3 regions of the Kitasatospora sp. NPDC001119 genome follow, and region 1 is predicted to be linked to each of the others. Evidence: riboswitches for the same ligand, from Rfam matches in the RefSeq annotation. Region 1 holds a riboswitch; each other region holds the start of a gene.
The links. Region 1 has a riboswitch for S-adenosylmethionine ahead of ACWDD9_RS25650 (IclR family transcriptional regulator). Riboswitches for the same ligand answer to the same signal wherever they lie in the genome.
Positions count from the first base shown of each region.

Region 2: it holds a riboswitch for S-adenosylmethionine, as region 1 does, so the genes downstream of both, thrC (threonine synthase) here and ACWDD9_RS25650 (IclR family transcriptional regulator) in region 1, are expected to answer to the same signal.
Region 3: it holds a riboswitch for S-adenosylmethionine, as region 1 does, so the genes downstream of both, ACWDD9_RS08650 (aminotransferase class V-fold PLP-dependent enzyme) here and ACWDD9_RS25650 (IclR family transcriptional regulator) in region 1, are expected to answer to the same signal.

Region 1 is NZ_JBSFKI010000021.1:172,055-177,943, forward strand. Features, by position in the region: gene ACWDD9_RS25640 (AfsR/SARP family transcriptional regulator) at 1-1,715, opposite strand, end outside; gene ACWDD9_RS25645 (hypothetical protein) at 1,974-3,179, shown strand; SAM riboswitch class I at 3,265-3,406, shown strand; gene ACWDD9_RS25650 (IclR family transcriptional regulator) at 3,609-4,322, shown strand; gene ACWDD9_RS25655 (threonine/serine exporter family protein) at 4,520-5,773, opposite strand; gene ACWDD9_RS25660 (NADP-dependent oxidoreductase) at 5,877-5,889, opposite strand, start outside.
Region 2 is NZ_JBSFKI010000022.1:3,452-9,340, reverse strand. Features, by position in the region: gene ACWDD9_RS25725 (MoaD/ThiS family protein) at 213-491, opposite strand; gene thrC (threonine synthase) at 527-1,807, opposite strand; SAM riboswitch class I at 1,824-1,960, opposite strand; gene ACWDD9_RS25715 (glucosyl-3-phosphoglycerate synthase) at 2,072-3,109, shown strand; gene ACWDD9_RS25710 (alpha,alpha-trehalose-phosphate synthase (UDP-forming)) at 3,226-4,692, shown strand; gene otsB (trehalose-phosphatase) at 4,679-5,503, opposite strand; gene ACWDD9_RS25700 (DUF3263 domain-containing protein) at 5,833-5,889, opposite strand, start outside.
Region 3 is NZ_JBSFKI010000005.1:275,426-281,314, forward strand. Features, by position in the region: gene ACWDD9_RS08630 (NYN domain-containing protein) at 1-1,058, opposite strand, end outside; gene ACWDD9_RS08635 (hypothetical protein) at 1,199-1,462, opposite strand; gene ACWDD9_RS08640 (rhomboid family intramembrane serine protease) at 1,664-2,446, shown strand; gene ACWDD9_RS08645 (Lrp/AsnC family transcriptional regulator) at 2,488-2,769, shown strand; gene ACWDD9_RS08650 (aminotransferase class V-fold PLP-dependent enzyme) at 2,773-4,155, opposite strand; SAM riboswitch class IV at 4,207-4,325, opposite strand; gene trpD (anthranilate phosphoribosyltransferase) at 4,434-5,510, opposite strand; gene ACWDD9_RS08660 (response regulator) at 5,626-5,889, opposite strand, start outside.

The sequences.
Region 1 (5,889 bases):
TCCAGGTCGCCGATCCGCAGCTCGTCGATCCGCCGCCGCTCGACCGCCAGCCGGCGGCCCAGCGTCTGCACCGTCCAGCTCGGCCGGGCCGCCAGCCGGGCCGCCACGATCCGGACCGCGAGCGGGAGGTGGCCGCAGACGAGCAGCAGCTCCCGGGCGGCCTGCGCCTCGGCGGCCAGCCGCTCGGCGCCGATGGTGCGGCCCAGCAGTTCGAGCGCCTCCTCGGGTTCGAAGACGCCGAGGTCGGCCTGGACGGTCGCGGGCAGGCCGGACAGCCGGGTCCGGCTGGTGGTGAGCACGGCGCAGCCGACCGCACCCGGTAGCAACGGTCTGATCTGTGCGGTGTCGTGGACGTTGTCGAGCACCAGCAGCAGCCGCCGGCCGTCCACCGCCGAGCGGAACAGCGCCGAGCGGGCGTCCAGCCCCTCCGGCACCGCGTCGGCCGGCACGCCGAGCGCCACCAGGAAGCCGCTGAGCACCGCCTCCGGATCGGCCGGGGTGGCGTCGGCGCCCCGCAGGTCGACGTAGAGCTGCCCGTCCGGGTAGGCCTCGCGCACCCGGTGGGCGACGTGCAGGGCCAGCGCGGTCTTGCCGACCCCGCCCATGCCGACCACGGTCGCGATCACCAGCGCCTGCTGGCCCGGTGCGCCGGGGTTTCTGTCGGGCGCCCCTCCGTGCGCCCCGCCGAGAGCCTTGCCCAGCCGTTCGACCAGGACCGATCGGCCGGTGAAGTCGGCCGCGTCGGGCGGAAGTTGGGCCGGTCTGGGGGTCGGTGTGCTGCTCCCGGCCGGGGCGGTGTTCCCGGTCGGTGCGGTGGCGGGAGCGTTCGGCGCCGCCGGTCCGGCGGGCGGGTCCGGTGCCTCGGCCCCGGGAGCGGCCGGCTCCGCCGGACCGGCGGCGGCCGGGCCCGGGACGAGCGCGACGGGGACGAGCGCGACGGAGGGTGCCGGGGCGGCGAGCGACGGGTCCCCTTCCAGGATCCGCTGGTGCAGCAGGTCCAGCTCCGCCCCGGGCGCCACCCCCAGTTCGGCCAGGAACAGCTGACGCGCGCCCCGGAACACGGCCAGCGCGTCCGCCTGCCGCCCGGCCTGGTACAGCGCCCGCATCAGCAGCCCGTACGCCCGCTCGTGCAGCGGGTGCTCGGTGGTCAGCGAGGTCAGCTCCGGGATGCACCGGGAGTAGCGCCCCAGCGCCAGGTCCAGGGCGATCCGCTCCTCCAGCAGGGTCAGCCGCAGCTCCTGGAGCCGCTGGCGCTGCCGCTGCGCGAACGGCCCGGGGATGCCGGCCAGCGGCTCGCCCTGCCACAGCTCCAGGGCCTGGTTCAGCAGGTCGCGTGCCTGCTGCGGCTCCCCGGCGGCCGCCGTGCGCTCGGCCTGCGCCGCCAGCTCCTCCGCCTGCGCCGCGTCCACCGCGTGCTTGGGCAGCACCAGCCGGTAGCCGTCCCCGACCGAGGTCAGCACGGTCGGCGCGTCCGGCGCCTCGCCGTGCAGGACCTTGCGCCACCGCCAGGCGTAGGTGCGCACCGTCGTCATCGCGGTGCCCGGCGGCTCCTCGCCCCACAGGGCGTCGATCAGGTCGGTGGCGCTCGCGCCGTGGCCGGGTCGGAGCAGCAGCACCGCCAGCATCGCCTGCTGCTGGGGGCTGCCCACCTTCAGCACGGTCGCGCCGCGCTGCGCCCGCATCAAGCCCAGCACCGAGAACCGGAAATCATCCATTCCTGCACCTGCCCGCTTCATGTGCTCGCCCCCGCCCGCACGTGCCACCCCCGAATTGGTGAGTCCCTATCAACCCACGGGACCTGGCGGGATGTCGAGAGATCGTCGACCCGGTGGTGATCCGGTGTTGATCGGCCGTCGCCACAATCGGTGATGTGGCGCCCGCAGTCGGCCCGGCCCCTCACCGCCGGACCCGCCACGTCCCCGGTCGCCCGGCCGCCGACCGGCGACCCCCACGGCTCTCGGAGGCGGACGCCCATGAACACGGACCGGAACAGCGACCTGAGCACCGGCCGGAAAGCGGATCCGAACGCGGAACCGAGTACGGCGTCGAGCACGGACCTGAGCACCGACTGGGCCACGGACCGGCAGGGCGGCCTGGACACCGACCTGCTCCACCGGCTGCTCGACGTCGACCCGGCCTGCGGACCCGTCGAACTGCTCCACCGCGCCCGGGGCGAGCGCCACCTCCCGTACCTGGTGCTCGCCGCGCTCGCCCGGGAGGACGTCCGGATGGGCGCGCACGCCCGGGACGAGCTGCGGCGCGCCCGCGACCGGGTCGAGTGTTACGCCCGGGTCGCCCGCGACCTCGCCGACGCCACCGGGGTCCGCCCGATCCGCGACCTGCCGCTGGCCGGCTACTACCCGCCCGACCTGCCCCGGCCGCTGGCCGAGCTCAGCCTCGTCAGCCCCACCGAGGCCTCGCTCTGGCAGGCCGTCAACCGGCTGGTCACCGACCACCCGGTGGAGTCCGTGGAGGTCACCCTGCTCGGCGAGCGCCCCCGGCACACCGCCGTCACCCTGCGCTGGCCGGCCGGGGACCCGCTGCTCGACCCGTGGTACCAGGTGCGGGTCGCGACCGCCGCGCTCCCCGGCGACCTCGCCACCGTCCCGGTCCGCCCCTACCTGGCCGCCGACGACCACGTCGAATGCCTGATCGCCCTCGCCGAGGAAGGGCTCGGGCGCACCTTCCTCGCGGGCGACGTGATCGACGTGGCCCGGCTCGCCGGGCAGCCCTTCGAGCCCGTCGAGACCGCCGCGGTGGTCGCCGCCTACCGGCTCGCCCCGGAGGCCGCCGCCCTCCTCGACCTCGCCGCCGAGCACGTGCCGCTCGGCGCCCTGCGGGACGTCCGCACCGTCCTGGAGGCCGAGGTCGCCCCCGAACTCCGCCGCCGGACCTCTGCCGGCACCCCGCCGTGCCACGGCACCTCGCCGCGCCACGGCACGCTGCTGCGCCGCACCGTCATCCGGCACCAGTGGGACGAGGCGCTGCTGCTCCCGGCCGGCGACGCCACCCTGCTGCTCACCCCGGTCGCCGACTACCTGCTCGGCCCCGAGGGCACCCGGCCGACGGACCGCGAGCGCACCGCCGCCCTCGCCGCCCTGCACGCCTGGGACGCGACCCTCCCCGGCAGCCCGGACGGGGCCCCGTGCACCGGCCTGTCGGGGCCGCGCCACCGCTGAGCCGGCCCCGCGGGGCGTGGCCGAGGGCGGGTCGAGGGCGGGGGGACTTGCCGACCCGCCCCGGATGTCTTGTATCGTTCCTGGCGAATCATCCAGAGGGGTGGAGGGACCGGCCCTACGAAGCCCCGGCAACTCCCCGTTCGACCCGGCGTCCGAAGTACGCGCCGTGTTGGCGGGGGCAGTGCCAACTCCGGCCTGTCGCCACTGTGGCGCGGGAAAGATGAGGAGACACGGTGCTCTCTGTGCTGTCCTTCGCCCGGGCGCTTCCCGCCCCGGTCCTTTCGCGTACCCGTCTCGTGCCCGGCGCAGGCAATCGGCCGACTTCTCCGGCCTGTCCTCGCTGACCACACCCCCCGGCTCCCCGCCAGGAGCCGCCGTGAGCAGCGCGGACCCGCTGCTTCCGGGCCTTGAGACTGGAGTACCCATCCCATGGAGAACACGAGCGGCGTCGGCGTGCTCGACAAGGTCACCTCGATCCTCGGCACCTTGGAGGCCGGGCCCGCCACCCTGGGCGGCCTCGTCGCCGCCACCGGCATGGCGCGGCCCACCGCCCACCGGCTGGCCGTCGCACTCGAACACCACCGCCTGGTCAGCCGGGACGTCCAGGGCCGGTTCATGCTCGGCCCCCGCCTCGGCGAGCTCTCGGCGGCCGCCGGCGAGGACCGGCTGCTGGCCGCGGCCGGCTCGGTCCTCGCCCAGCTGCGGGACGCCACCGGCGAGAGCGCCCAGCTCTACCGGCGGCAGGGCGAGGTCCGGATCTGCGTGGCCGCCGCCGAGCGGCTCACCGGCCTGCGCGACACCGTTCCGGTGGGCGTCACCCTCCCCATGAAGGTCGGCTCCGCCGCCCAGATCCTGCTCGCCTGGGAGGAGCCCGAGCGCCTCCACCGCGGCCTGCAGGGGGCCCGCTTCACCGCCACCGCGCTGAGCGGCGTGCGGCGCCGCGGCTGGGCCCAGTCGGTCGGCGAGCGCGAGGTCGGGGTCGCCTCCGTGGCCGCGCCCGTCCGCGGCCAGTCCAACCGGGTGGTGGCCGCCGTCACGGTCTCCGGGCCGATCGAACGGCTCAGCCGCCACCCCGGCGCCCAGCTCTCCCAGGCCGTCGTCGAGGCGGCCCACCGGCTCACCGAGGCCCTGCGGCAGCCCTGACGGGGGTTCCGAGGCTCTCGGATTCCGAGGTTCCGGGGTTCCCTGGTTACGGGTTCCGAACCTCGGGTTCCGAACCTCGGGTTCCGAGACTCCGGGCTCCGGGGCGCACCTCCGCGCGCCCCGGGGCCCGGTTGCGGCCCGTACCGGTCCCGGGTCCGGCTTGGCTCGGGCCCGGCTCAGGCCTGGTGCCGACCGGCTCAGGCCCGGTGCGGCAGGCCGGTGAGGCTGGGGCGGGGGATCCGGCTGATCACCGCGCCGATCAGTGTGCCGATCGACACCCCGAAGACCGCCGAGACGGCCGCCAGCAGCGACTGCGCCCCGTTGCCGACCTCGATCTGCGCGGTGTTCAGCAGACCGAAGGAGCCCGGCACGACGATCCAGAACGCCGGGAGGTAGAGCACCTGCCAGAGCGGACCGCCCGGCAGCCAGTGCACCAGGGTGGCCGCGACCGCGGCGGCCACGGCGCCGGCCAGGCCGCCGATCGCCGCGCCGTGCACCGACCCCACCGCCACCTGGGCGGTGACACTCACCGCGATCACCGCGACGATCCACGGGATGGCCGAGGGCGGGGTGTGGACGTTGACCACCACCCCGGCCACCGCGATCGCCAGCCCCAGCGCGATCACCCACCAGCTCGGCTTGGCCACCTGCACGTTGGCCAGCGCGGTGGACGGCATGCCGATCGCGGTCGCGGCCGCGGCCACCCCGGCGAGGAACAGCGTCAGCTGCACGGCGCCGGAGACCAGCCGAGCGGTGCCCGCGTTGGCGGCGCCGGCGGCGATCTCGGACAGCCCGGTGACCAGCAGCCCGCCCGGCAGCAGGATCGCCAGGGTGGCCACGATCGTCCGCAGCGGCCCGTCCAGCAGCGAGGCCCGCGCGAGTGCCAGGACCAGCAGCGCGACCAGGAAGCCGGCCGTGACGGGCAGCAGCGGCCGCAGGTGCGGCCGCCGCCGGGCGAGCACGGTCAGGCCCACCACGATCAGCGAGCCGAGCCCGGCGGCCAGCACGTTCGCCGCCACCGGCTGCAGGAAGATGCACACCCCGACCCCGACCGGCAGCGCCCCGAAGTCCGCCACCCACGCGGGCCAGCGGGCGGGCGCCCGCCGGATCCGGTCCAGCTCGGCGCGCGCCCGGGGCCCGTCGAGTTCGCCCGCCCGCAGCCGGTGCACCAGGTCGAGGACGTCGGCCGTCTGCTCGAACCGCAGGGTGCCGCCGAGCGGCTGGAACCTGGTGGCGCCGTCCGGGTGCAGGGCCACGAACAGCCCGTTGGTCAGCGCGGCGACCTGGACCTCAGGGGCGCCCAACGCCCGCCCCAGTCCGCGGAGTTCGTCCTCGACCTCATGGACGGGCAGGCCGCCGCCTAGCAGGGCTTCGCCCAGGTCGAGCAGGAGACGGCAGAGCGGGTCGGGCGGGGCGTCGGTGTCCCGGACCGATGGAGACTTGCTAGGCATGGCAGGTATCGTCCCACCCTGCCCGATTCGGTCTGAATCTGCCCCGGTCTGTTCGCTTCCCGAGCGCCTGCTGCTCCCGGGGCCGCCGGGGTCCGGGTGACCGCTACGGGCGGACG
Region 2 (5,889 bases), on a different contig from region 1:
TCTGCCTGACATGTTTCACGGTCCGCCCCCGGCGGCCGGACGCCCCCGGGCCGAGCACTGCGGGGGCCGAAAGGGAAACCCTGTTCCCAGCCGAGCCACACTCTACTCCGACTCGACCCGGAAATATTCCCGCCGGAATGCGAGCGGTCGCCCGCGCATACGGAGAACGGATTTCCGTACGCGCGGGCGACCGCGGGTTCTGCTTTGTCGGCTCAGCAGCCGCCGGCCACCGCCGGGATGATCGAGACGCTGGCGCCGTCCTTGATCTCGGTCGCCAGACCCTCGGCGAAGCGCACGTCGTCGTCGTTCACGTAGACGTTCACGAAGCGGCGCAGCTTGCCCGTGTCGTCCAGGATGCGGGCCGCGATGCCCGCGTGGTTCTTCTCCAGGTCGGCGACGACCTCGGCCAGGGTGGCACCCTCGGCGGTCACCTCGGCGGCGCCGTCGGTGTAGGTGCGCAGGATGGTGGGGATGCGGACGGTGGCGCTCATGACTCTCCTAGCGGGGGCGGGGCCTATCGGGTGGTTCAGGCGGACACGAGGCCGGCGGCGCGGAACGAGTCCAGCGTCGGGCGGATGACGGCGGTCATCCCGGAATCGGAGACGGCGTCCAGGGTCTTCAGCCCGTCGCCGGTGTTGATCGCGACGGTCTCCTTGGCCGGGTCCAGCTGCCCGGTCTCGACCAGCTTCTTCAGCACGCCGACGGTCACCCCGCCCGCGGTCTCGGCGAAGATCCCCTCGGTCCGCGCCAGCAGCCGGATCGCCGCCACGACCTCGGCGTCCGTGACGTCCTCCACCGCGCCACCGGTACGGCGGGCGATGTCCAGCACGTACGGGCCGTCGGCCGGGTTGCCGATCGCCAGCGACTTGGCGATGGTGTCCGGCTTCACCGGCTTGATCACGTCCCGGCCGGCCTTGAACGCGGCCGACACCGGCGAGCAGCCCTCCGCCTGGGCGCCGAAGACCTTGTACGGCCGGTCCTCGACCAGGCCGAGCCTGATCAGCTCCTGGAGCCCCTTGTCGATCTTCGTCAGCTGCGAGCCCGAGGCGATCGGGATCACGATCTGCTCCGGCAGCCGCCAGCCGAGCTGCTCGCAGATCTCGTACGCCAGCGTCTTGGAGCCCTCGCCGTAGTACGGCCGCAGGTTCACGTTGACGAAGCCCCAGCCCTCGCCGGCCGGGTCGCCGATCAGCTCCGAGCAGAAGCGGTTCACGTCGTCGTAGTTGCCCTCGATGCCGACCAGCTCGCCGCCGTACACCCCGGCCATGACGACCTTGCCCTGCTCCAGGTCGTGCGGGATGAACACGCAGGACCGGAACCCGGCCCGGGCCGCCGCCGCACCCACCGCGCCGGCCAGGTTGCCGGTGGAGGAGCAGGACAGCGTGGTGTAGCCGAACGCCCGGGCCGCCTCGATCGCGCACGCGACCACCCGGTCCTTGAACGAGTGCGTCGGGTTCCCGGAGTCGTCCTTGACGTGCAGCTGGGCGGTGAAACCGAGCTCCCGGCCCAGGTTGTCCGCCTTCACCAGCGGGGTCCACCCCGGGTTCAGGTTCGGCTTGGACGCCACGTCGGCCGGCACCGGCAGCAGCGGCGCGTACCGCCAGATGGAGGCCGGACCGGCCTCGATCCGCTTGCGCAGCTCCTCGGCGCCCTCGCTGCCGAACTCGTAGGCGATCTCCAGCGGGCCGAAGCACTCCAGGCACGCGAAGCTGGGGCCGAGCGGGAAGCGGGTGCCGCACTCGCGACAGGACAGCGCGGCGGCCGGGCCGAGGTCGACGGAAACGGGTGCGGCAGTGTCGATAGCCATGATGGCGAGGCCTCTCTCCTCATCTTCCCCGTGGCGCGGTCGCGACACGGGACGGAATTGGCACCTGTCCCGCCGGGGCCTGTCGACAGACAGCCGCGCGAGAAGGTTGCCGGGACGTCAACGGGCCGTTCCCTCAGTCCCTCTGGATGAGCTTGTGAAATTGTGGTGGTGCTCAACGGAGACCCCGGCGTGCAAAGGTCCGACCGCTGTACGAAGACTGTATCCGAAGGCGTCAAACCTGAACGGGACCGTCCGCCAAGCGAGATGACCCGTCCCACCGACCTCGCCGAGGAGATCTCCGTGCCCGCCGAACCGACTCCCGCGCTCCTCCCGCAGGCGGCGTCCTGGCTGCGCCGCCGCTCCTGGAGCGCGGCCGACCGGCCGGTCCGCACCCTGCTCGACGCCAAGGAGCGCACCGGTCGCACGGTCAGCGTGGTCCTCCCCGCCCTGGACGAGGAGGCCACCGTCGGCGACATCGTCCGCACCATCCGCCGCGAGCTGATGGAACGCCTCCCGCTCGTCGACGAACTCGTCGTCGTCGACTCCGGCTCCACCGACGCCACCGCCGCCGTCGCCGCCGAGGCCGGCGCCCGGGTCGAGCACCGCGACGCCGTCCTGCCCCGGCTGCCCACCGTCCCCGGCAAGGGCGAGGTGCTCTGGCGCTCGCTGCTGGTCACCCACGGCGACATCGTCTGCTTCGTCGACGCCGACCTGCGCGAGTTCGACCCGGCCTTCGTCTCCGGCATCATCGGCCCGCTGCTCACCGACGAGTCCATCCAGCTGGTCAAGGCCATGTACGACCGCCCGCTGGAGTCGGAGGGCGCCGTCCTGCCAGCCGGCGGCGGCCGGGTCACCGAACTCGTCGCCCGCCCCCTGCTCAACCTCCACTGGCCGGAACTCGCCGGTTTCGTCCAGCCGCTCGGCGGCGAGTACGCGGCCCGCCGCTCACTGCTCGAACGGCTGCCCTTCCCCACCGGCTACGGCGTCGAACTCGGCCTGCTGGTCGACGCCCTGGAGCTGGCCGGCCTGGACGCCCTCGCCCAGGTGGACGTCGGCGTCCGGCACCACCGCCACCAGGACGGCCAGGCCCTCGGCCGGATGGCCGCCACCATCTACCGGACCGCCCTGGAACGCCTCGACCGCACCCACCGCCTCAAGGCCTCCGCCGACCTCGTCCACCCCCACCTCACCCAGTTCACCCGCGACCCGGAAACCCGCGCCTTCACCGCCCACACCCACCCGGTGACCGCCCTCGAACGCCCCCCGATCCACACCCTCCCCGAGTACGCCGCCCGCCATTAGGGCCTCTCTTTCGGATCATGCCAGGCGCGCGACGTGATCCGAAAGAGAGGCCCTGGGCCCTCTCTTCGACGGGCCGCACGGGTTTGCCACGCCGACCCCACGGCAACATGCCAACCATGGGCGATCTCACGACCAACCGTTCGAGCGTGACCGGCACCGCCCCCGTCCTGGTGGCGTCCAACCGGGGACCGGTGTCCTTCAGCACCGCCGACGACGGCACGCTGACCCTGCGCCGCGGCGGCGGCGGCCTGGTCTCCGGCCTCTCCGCCATCGACGACCCGAACGCCGTCTGGGTCTGCGCCGCCCTCGACGACTCCGACCGCAGGGCCGCCGCCGAGGCACCCCACGGCCGCCTCGACCTGGCCGGCCACGAGGTCGGCGGCCAGGCCGTACGGATGCTGGACATCGACCCGCTGACCTTCGCCCGCGCCTACAACGGCGTCGCCAACTCCACCCTCTGGTTCGTCCACCACCTGCTCTACGCGACCCCCACCGCCCCCTCCTTCGACGCCGCCTTCCGCACCGAGTGGGCCGCCTACCGGGCCTACAACGAGGCCTTCGCCGAAGCCCTCGCCGCCGAGGCCGCCCCGAACGCCGCCGTCCTCGTCCAGGACTACCACCTCTCCCTGGTCCCGGCCCTGCTCCGCGAAGCCCGCCCCGACCTGCGGATCGGCCACTTCTCGCACACCCCCTGGGCCCCGCCCGAGTACTACCGGATGCTGCCCGACGACGTCGCCCGGGCCGTCCTCACCGGCATCCTCGGCGCCGACCGGGCCGGCTTCCTGACCCAGCGCTGGGCCCGCGCCTTCGCCGCCTGCTGCGAGGACCTCCTCGGCGCGACCGTCGACCACGACGCGCTCACCGTCACCGTCGACGGCCGCACCACGCGCCTCGGCGTCCACGCCCTCGGCGCCGACGCCGACTTCCTGCGCGAGCGCGCCCACCGCCCCGACGTCGACGAACGCCTCGCCGCCCTCCGCGCGGCCGTCGGCGACCGCCGCACCATCGTCCGGGTCGACCGCACCGAGCTGAGCAAGAACATCGTCCGCGGCCTCCAGGCCTACCGGCACCTGCTCCGCACCCGCCCCGAGTGGCACGACCGGGTGGTGCACATCGCCTTCGCCTACCCGTCCCGCACCGACCTCGCCGAGTACCGCGCCTACACGGCCGCCGTCCAGCGGCTGGCCGAGGAGATCGACGCCGAGTTCGCCACCCCCGCCTGGCGGCCCCTGATCCTCCACGTCGACGACGACTTCCCGCGCTCCCTCGCCGCCTACCGGCTGGCCGACGTCGCCCTGGTCAACCCCATCCGCGACGGCATGAACCTGGTCGCCAAGGAGGTCCCGGTGGTCTCCGACCACGGCTGCGCCCTCGTCCTCTCCCGCGAGGCCGGCGCCCACGCCGAACTCAAGGACGACGCCCTCACCGTCAACCCCTACGACGTCATCGCCACCGCCGAGGCCCTCCACGCCGGCCTCACCATGAGCCCGGAGGAGCGCGCCGACCGCACCAAGCGCCTGGCGGCGGCGGCCACCGCGCTCCCCCCGCAGCAGTGGTTCCTGGACCAGCTCAACGCGCTGTGAGCGCGTCCGCCAAGGCCCCCAACAGCTCCACCACGCCCTCCGGCCCGGCGACCACCAGGTCCGCCCGGTCGGCCAGCTCCCGCACCGGCGCGTCCCCCACCGCACCGGCGCAGACCAGCACCCCGGCCACGCCCTCGCCGCGCAGCTCCTCCACCGCGGCGAAGGCCGCCACGTCCCCCAGGTCGTCCCCCGCGTAGAGCACCGACCGCGCCCCCCGCTCGCGCAGGAACCCGGTCAGCGCCGCCCCCTTGTCCACCCCCGGCGGCCGCAGCTCCAGCACCAGCCGCCCGGGCTCCACCACCAGCCCGTGCCCGGCCGCCAGCTCCCCCACCGGCGCCCGCAGCAGCTCCAACGCCTCCTCCGGCGCCGCCGTCCGCCGGGTGTGCACGGCCACCGACCGCCCCTTGTCCTCCACCCACGTCCCCTCGGGCGCCCCCACCCGCTCCAGCACCCCCGGCAGCACCGCCCGCACCCGCGCCACCCCCGGATGCACCTCCGGCGCCGAGAGCTCCCCGCCCTCCCACCGCTCGGCCCCGTAGTGCCCCAGCACCACCACCCCCGGCAGGTCCGCGAACCCCCCGTACTCCACCGCCACCCCGGCCGGCCGCCCCGTCACCACCACGACGCCCCCCACCACCGGCGCCAGCCGCCGCAACACCCCCACCACCCCCGGATGCGCCCGCGCCCGCCCCGGATCCGCCACGATCGGCGCCAGCGTCCCGTCGAAGTCCAACCCGATCACGGCATCCCCGGGCGCGCCCAGCACCGCCCGCACCCCGTCCCGCCCAACCCCGGTCCCCGGCACGAACATCTCTTCAAAGCCCATACCGAAGCCCTACCCCGGAGCCCCCCACTCCGCACCCCGGCCTCCCCGGAGCCCCCCACCTCCCCCACCAGGGCCACCTCCCCCACCCCCACCCACCCGCCCCTCCCCTCTAGCGAGAGGGACGCGCTGCGGGAGGGGGTGGCGCAGGGGGTGGCCGCGGAGAGGGGCGTGACGGGTGATTTTCAGACTGCCAACGGTCTGAACGCCCCACCTCCAGGGTTGGCAGTCTGAAAATCATCCAGCCCCCGGAGCGACCACCCCCGGAGCCGCCCCCGGCCCCCCCACCCTCCCGAGAGCCCGAACCCCCCCACCCGTCAACGGGCCCCCCGCCGAGCCTCCCGCACCCGCCGCAGCCGGTTCACCAGCACCGG
Region 3 (5,889 bases), on a different contig from region 1:
TGCACCTGGGGGATCGCCAGCAGCTGGTCCAGCAGCGCCGGATCGTCCTCGGCCAGCCCGCGCCGGGCCACGTCGTGCGGCGAGGCCGCCCCCGGCACCACCGCCTCCACCAGGTCCGCCGGGCGGATCTGGGCGACCGGCAGCGCCAGCTCCCGCTGGAGCCCCTGGGCCGACTGCAGCACGGTGTCCAGCAGCAGCCGCAGCCGCATGTCCTCCACGCTGCGCCCCTCACGGGCCGAACGGCGGCCCTGCTCGGCCGCGTTCTCCAGCTCCAGGACCCGGTGCCGGAGCCGGCGCGCCTCGCTCTCGGCCGCGCCGCGCTCGGCCGCGGCCTGCGCCTTCAGCGCGTCCAGCTCGCCGGCCACCCGGCGGGTCTCGGCCTGCGCCCGGCGGGTGTCGCTCTCCAGCGACCGCACCCTCTTGCGCAGCGACTCGGCCTCCCTGCGGACGCCGTCGGACTCGGCCCGCTGCCGGTCCGCGTCCGCCCGCGCGGAGGCCCGCACCTCGGCCAGCTCGGCCTGCAGCTTCTCCACCAGCCGGACCGCCTCCGCGGCCGCGTCCTCGGCACCGGCCCGCTCGGCCTCCTCGCCGGCCTCGGCCACCAGTCGGCTCCAGCCCGTCGAACGCACCAGGTAGGCGGCGGCCGCGACGTCCATCGGATCGGCCGCGCTCGGGACGGTGCCCGACTCCAGCGCCTTCACCAGGTCCGGCTGCCCGAGACGCAGCCGCTCCGCTATCCGCACCCGGAAGGCCGGCTCCGCCTCCAGCGCCGCCGCCAGCGCGGTGGCCGCGTACTTGGCCCGCCGCGCCGGGGTGAACTTGACGTACTGACGCAGGCTCTGCGGGAGCTCGGCCGGCGGCACCCCGCCGAGCGCGTCCGAGGCCAGGCCGACCACCCGACGGCGCACGCCCTCGGGCAGCGGCCGGTCGAGCTTCTCGACGGCGCGCTCCGCCGCGGACCCGGAGGCGCCGTCCGCCGTCCCGGCAGCCTCGGCCGGGGCCTCGGCCGCAGCGGGCTGAAGCCCCTGGGCTGCGCCGGGCTCCTTCGCTGCGTCCACCACGTCCTCGGCTCCGATCCTGGTCCAGCGGGGCACGGCCGCGGCCGCCCCCGTCGGCACGCTCCGTGCGTCCTGTTCTGTATTGTCCCGTGCGGCGCGGGTGGGTGCGCCGCGCACCCACCCCGCCGCCGCGGCGGGGATCAGCCCTGGTCGGCGGGGGCCTGCGTCTCCTCGGCGCCCGGACGGGCCACCAGCTCGACCTGGTCCACCGCGTTGCACCAGCGGCAGCGCACCGACTCGACGGTCTCGCTCAGCACCTCGGTCTCCTCGACCTTGGACTCGCCGGCCAGGTCGAAGTGCAGGAACTCGGTCACCCGCGCGGTGCGGGTCACGTCGAAGCGGGTGAGGTTGCCGCACAGGGTGCAGCGCCAGCGCGTCTCGGCGGTCAGAGCGGGGACGGTCATCGGGGGTCCTCTCGGGTGGTCCCTGGGTGGGGCAGGCGCTCCCCCCGGAGCCCCGGCGTCGGCGGCGGGAGGCGGGAATGCCCGCCCCAAGCCTATTGCCTGGGGCAACCGTCGCGACCACCGGTTGCCTGAACACCCGGGCTAGTCCACCTGCCGTAAACCGCCGTGTCACCTGCGGCGCCCGGAGGGATGCTTGGCCGCATGGCGCTCGCGGTCCCCGACCACACCGCCGCCCGGGGCGGCCGCCCGGCGGCGACCGCCCCCGTGGTCAGCTACGCCCTGATCGCCCTCAACACCCTGGTCTTCCTGCTCGGCCCGGCCGCGGGGCTCAACCCGCTGTACGGCACGGGCCAGGCCCGGGTCTGCGCGGAGCAGCGGTACGAGCAGCGCTGGGGCGCCGTCCCGGCCGAGGTGCTGGCCGGACGGCCGCTGACCGCCGAACAGCTCGCCGAGGCCCCCGACCCGGTCCCCGGCTGCCCGGCCGCCCCGACCCCGGGCAAGCGCCCGGCGCTGTCCGTCCTCACCGGGCTCTTCCTGCACGCCGGCTGGCTGCACCTGCTCGGGAACCTGCTCTTCCTCCAGGTCTTCGGCCCCACCGTCGAACGCCGGCTGGGCCGGGCCCGGTACGCCGTCTTCTACCTGGCCGCCGGCAGCCTGACCACGTACGGCTTCGCGCTCGCCGAGGCGCACTCGCCGAACTCCACCCGGGTGCTCATCGGGGCCTCCGGGGCGATCGCCGCCGCCCTCGGCGCCTACCTGCGCCTCCACCCCCGGGCCCGGGTGACCACCCTCGTCCCGCTGCTGTTCTTCCTGCCGCTGCGCTTCCCGGCCTGGCTGGTGCTCGGCCTCTGGTTCGTCCTGCAGTGGTGGTCGGTGCACGCGGCCGGCCCCGGGGTGGCGTACCTGGTCCACGTGATCGGCTTCTCGGCCGGGTTCCTCTACGCCTGCACCGTGGTCCGCCACCCCCCGCGACGACCGGGCTGACGCCCGATACGCTGGCGGCACCCCACAAAGGAGCCCGAACTGTGATCACCGCCATCGTCCTGATCAAGACCAGTGTCGACCGCATCCCGGAGATCGCCGAATCCATCGCCGCCATCGACGGCGTGAGCGAGGTCTACTCGGTGACGGGGGGCTACAACCTGGTGGCGATGGTGCGGGTGCGCCGGCACGACGACCTGGCCGAGGTCATCCCGGGCCGGCTCAACAAGGTCCCGGGCGTGGCCCACACCGAGACCCAGATCGCCTTCCGCACCTACTCCCAGCACGACCTGGAGGCCGCCTTCGCCCTCGGCCTGGACGAGTAGCGGTCAGCCCTCGGCGCGCCGGCCCCGCTCGACCTGCACGGTGGCGACGCAGCGCCCGCCCTCGTTGCGGTAGTTCCACGCCGCGCCCTCCGTGACCAGCTCCCGGACGGCGGTCAGGAAGCGGTCGACGTGCTCGTCCGGCGTCCCGGCGCCGAAGCTCACCCGGATCGCGTTCAGGCTGCGCTCGCCCGGCAGCGACGGCTCGGGCGCACCACACTCGGACGGTGCCTCGTCCTCGTCGCCCAGCAGCGTGCGCACCAGCGGGTGGGCGCAGAACAGGCCGTCGCGCACCCCGATGCCGTACTCGGCGGACAGCGCGGCGGAGAAGTGCGAGCTGTTCCAGTCCCGGACGACGAAGGACAGCACGCCCACCCGGGCGGAGCCCTCGCCGAACAGGTTCAGCACCTTGACCTGCGGGATCTCGGCCAGCCCGGCCGTCAGCCGGGCGATCAGCTGCTGCTCGCGGGCCTCCAGCCCGTCGAAGCCGGCCTCGGTCAGCGCCCGGCAGGCCGAGGCGATCGCGTAGGCGCCGATGACGTTCGGCGAGCCGGCCTCGTGCCGGGCCGGGCCGGTGTGCCACTGCACGGCCACCGAGCCGTCGGCCTCCCGGGCCACCGTCCGGGTCGCCCCGCCGCCGGCCAGGTACGGCTCGGCCGCGTCCAGCCAGTCCGCCCGGCCGGCCAGCACCCCGGCGCCGAACGGCGCGTAGATCTTGTGGCCGGAGAAGGCGATCCAGTCGACGTCCAGCTCGCGCACCGAGACCCGGTGGTGCGGCGCCAGCTGGGCGGCGTCCAGCACCACCCGGGCGCCGTGCCGGTGCGCGGTCGCGGTCAGCTCGGCGACCGGCCACAGCTCACCGGTCACGTTGGAGGCGCCGGTGACGCAGAGCAGCTTGGGGCCCTCGGGCGCCTCGGCGAGCGCGGCGTCCAGCGCGGCCACCGCCTCGGCCCGCGAGCGCGGCGCCCGCAGGTAGGTGACGTCCAGTCCGGCGTGCGCCCAGGGCAGCAGCGAGGCGTGGTGCTCGGTCTCGAAGGCGAACACCCGGGTGCCGGCCGGGACGGCGGAGGCCAGCAGGTTGAGCGAGTCGGTGGTGGCCCTGGTGAAGACCACCTGGTCTCCCTCGCGCAGGTCGAGGAACTCGCCGACGGTGCGGCGGCTCTGCTCGAACAGGTCGGTGGACAGCTGGGAGAGGTACCCGGCCCCGCGGTGGACGCTGCCGTAGTACGGCGCGTAGGCGGCGACGTCGTCCCACACCCGCTGGAGCGCCGGCGAGCTCGCCGCGTAGTCGAGCGCCGCGTAGCCGACCTTCTCACCGCTGGCGAGCGGGACCTGGACGTCGGCGCCGAGGACGGCGAGCGGGGTGCGGATTTCGGTGGCCAGAGACATGGGGATGCACTCCTTCTGGGGCAAGGGACCCCGGGAGTGCTAGTCGTCGGGCGTCCGCGCTTGTCGCACGGACGGCTTGCCGTGACGACCCGGTCCTCACCCAGGGCACCCCGCCACGGACGGAGGGTTGCCGGACAGCCAGCTGGGGCTTCGCGCTGTCACTCATGACCTGGCGAAGACTCTAGGCCGGGTCCACCGGGTGGTCAAACGGGCATCCAGCATCCGGACAGCACGGGAGCCCGCACCGGCGTACCGGCACGGGCTCCCCAACTACCGCCTCAGGCCCGGCTGGTGGCCTCCGACCAGCGCCGCAGCAGGTCCTGCGCGGCACCGGAGTCGATCGCCTTCGCGGCCCGCTCCATGCCGGCCGCCAGCTGCTCGGTGAGCGGCGCGTCGCCCAGCTCCAGCGCGACCAGCGCCGCCGCCGTGTTCAGCAGGACGGCGTCCCGCACCGGCCCGTGCTCGCCGGCCAGCAGCCGCCGCGCGACCTCGGCGTTGTACGAGGCGTCCGCCCCGCGCAGCGCCTCGATGCCGACCAGCTCGATGCCCACGTCCCGCGGGTCGAAGGTGGACTCGGTGACGACCCCGTCGCGCACCAGCCAGACCTGCGAGGTCGTGGTGATGGTCAGCTCGTCCAGCCCGTCGTCGCCGCGGAAGACCAGCGCGGTGGCGCCCCGCCGGGCCAGCACCCCGGCGATCAGCCCGGACAGCCGGGTGTCGAAGCAGCCGATGGCGTGCGCGGTGACCTTGGCCGGGTTGGTCAGCGGACCGAGGATGTTGAAGGCGGTCGGCACCCCGAGGTCGCGCCGCGCGGTGGCGGCGTGCCGCATCGAGGGGTGGAACTTCGCCGCGAAGCAGAAGGTCAGCCCGACCTCCTCGGCCACCTCGGCGACCCGCCGGGGGGAGAGGTCCAGCGCCACCCCGAGCTTCTCCAGCACGTCCGAGGAGCCGCTGGTCGAGGAGGCCGACCGGTTGCCGTGCTTGACCACCTTGGCGCCGGCGGCCGCCGCGACGATCGCCGACATGGTGGAGATGTTGACGGTCTTCGCCCGGTCCCCGCCGGTGCCGACGATGTCCACCGCCGGGCCGGGGATCTCCAGCGGCTCGGCGTGCGCGTACATCGCGTCGACCAGGCCGGCGATCTCCTCGACCGACTCGCCCTTGGCCCGCAGCGCGATCATGAACCCGGCCACCTGGACGGGGGACGCCTCGCCGCTCATGATCCGGTCCATCGCCCACGCGGTGGACGAGCGGTCGAGGTCCTCCCCCTGCAACAGTGCCGCCAGGAGGTCCGGCCAGGTGCGGACCACCTGCGCGGGGTCGCTACCGCCGTTCGCAGGGTTCACGTTCACCATGGCTGACTCCAGCTGTTGTCGGTTCCCCGCTCCGGGGACGTCCGTACGGATGGAGCCAGCCTATCGAGCGGAGCGCCCGCTTCTACCCCTGTCTTTCCTACTCCTGGCGCGGATTTCAGCGGACGGCCGGAGTCCGCTTCGCCAGCCGGTCCCGCAGCAGGGTGGCGACCGCCCCGGCCAGCGCCACCGGCTCCACCGGACGGGAGATCGCGGCGTCGGCCCGGCTCCAGGCGGCCAGCCAGGAGTCCTGCGGCCGGCCGATCAGCACCAGGACCGGCGGGCAGCCGTAGATCTCGTCCTTGAGCTGGCGCCCGAGGCCCAGCCCGCCGGCCGGAACGGCCTCGCCGTCCAGCACGCAGAGGTCCACTCCCCCCTTCTC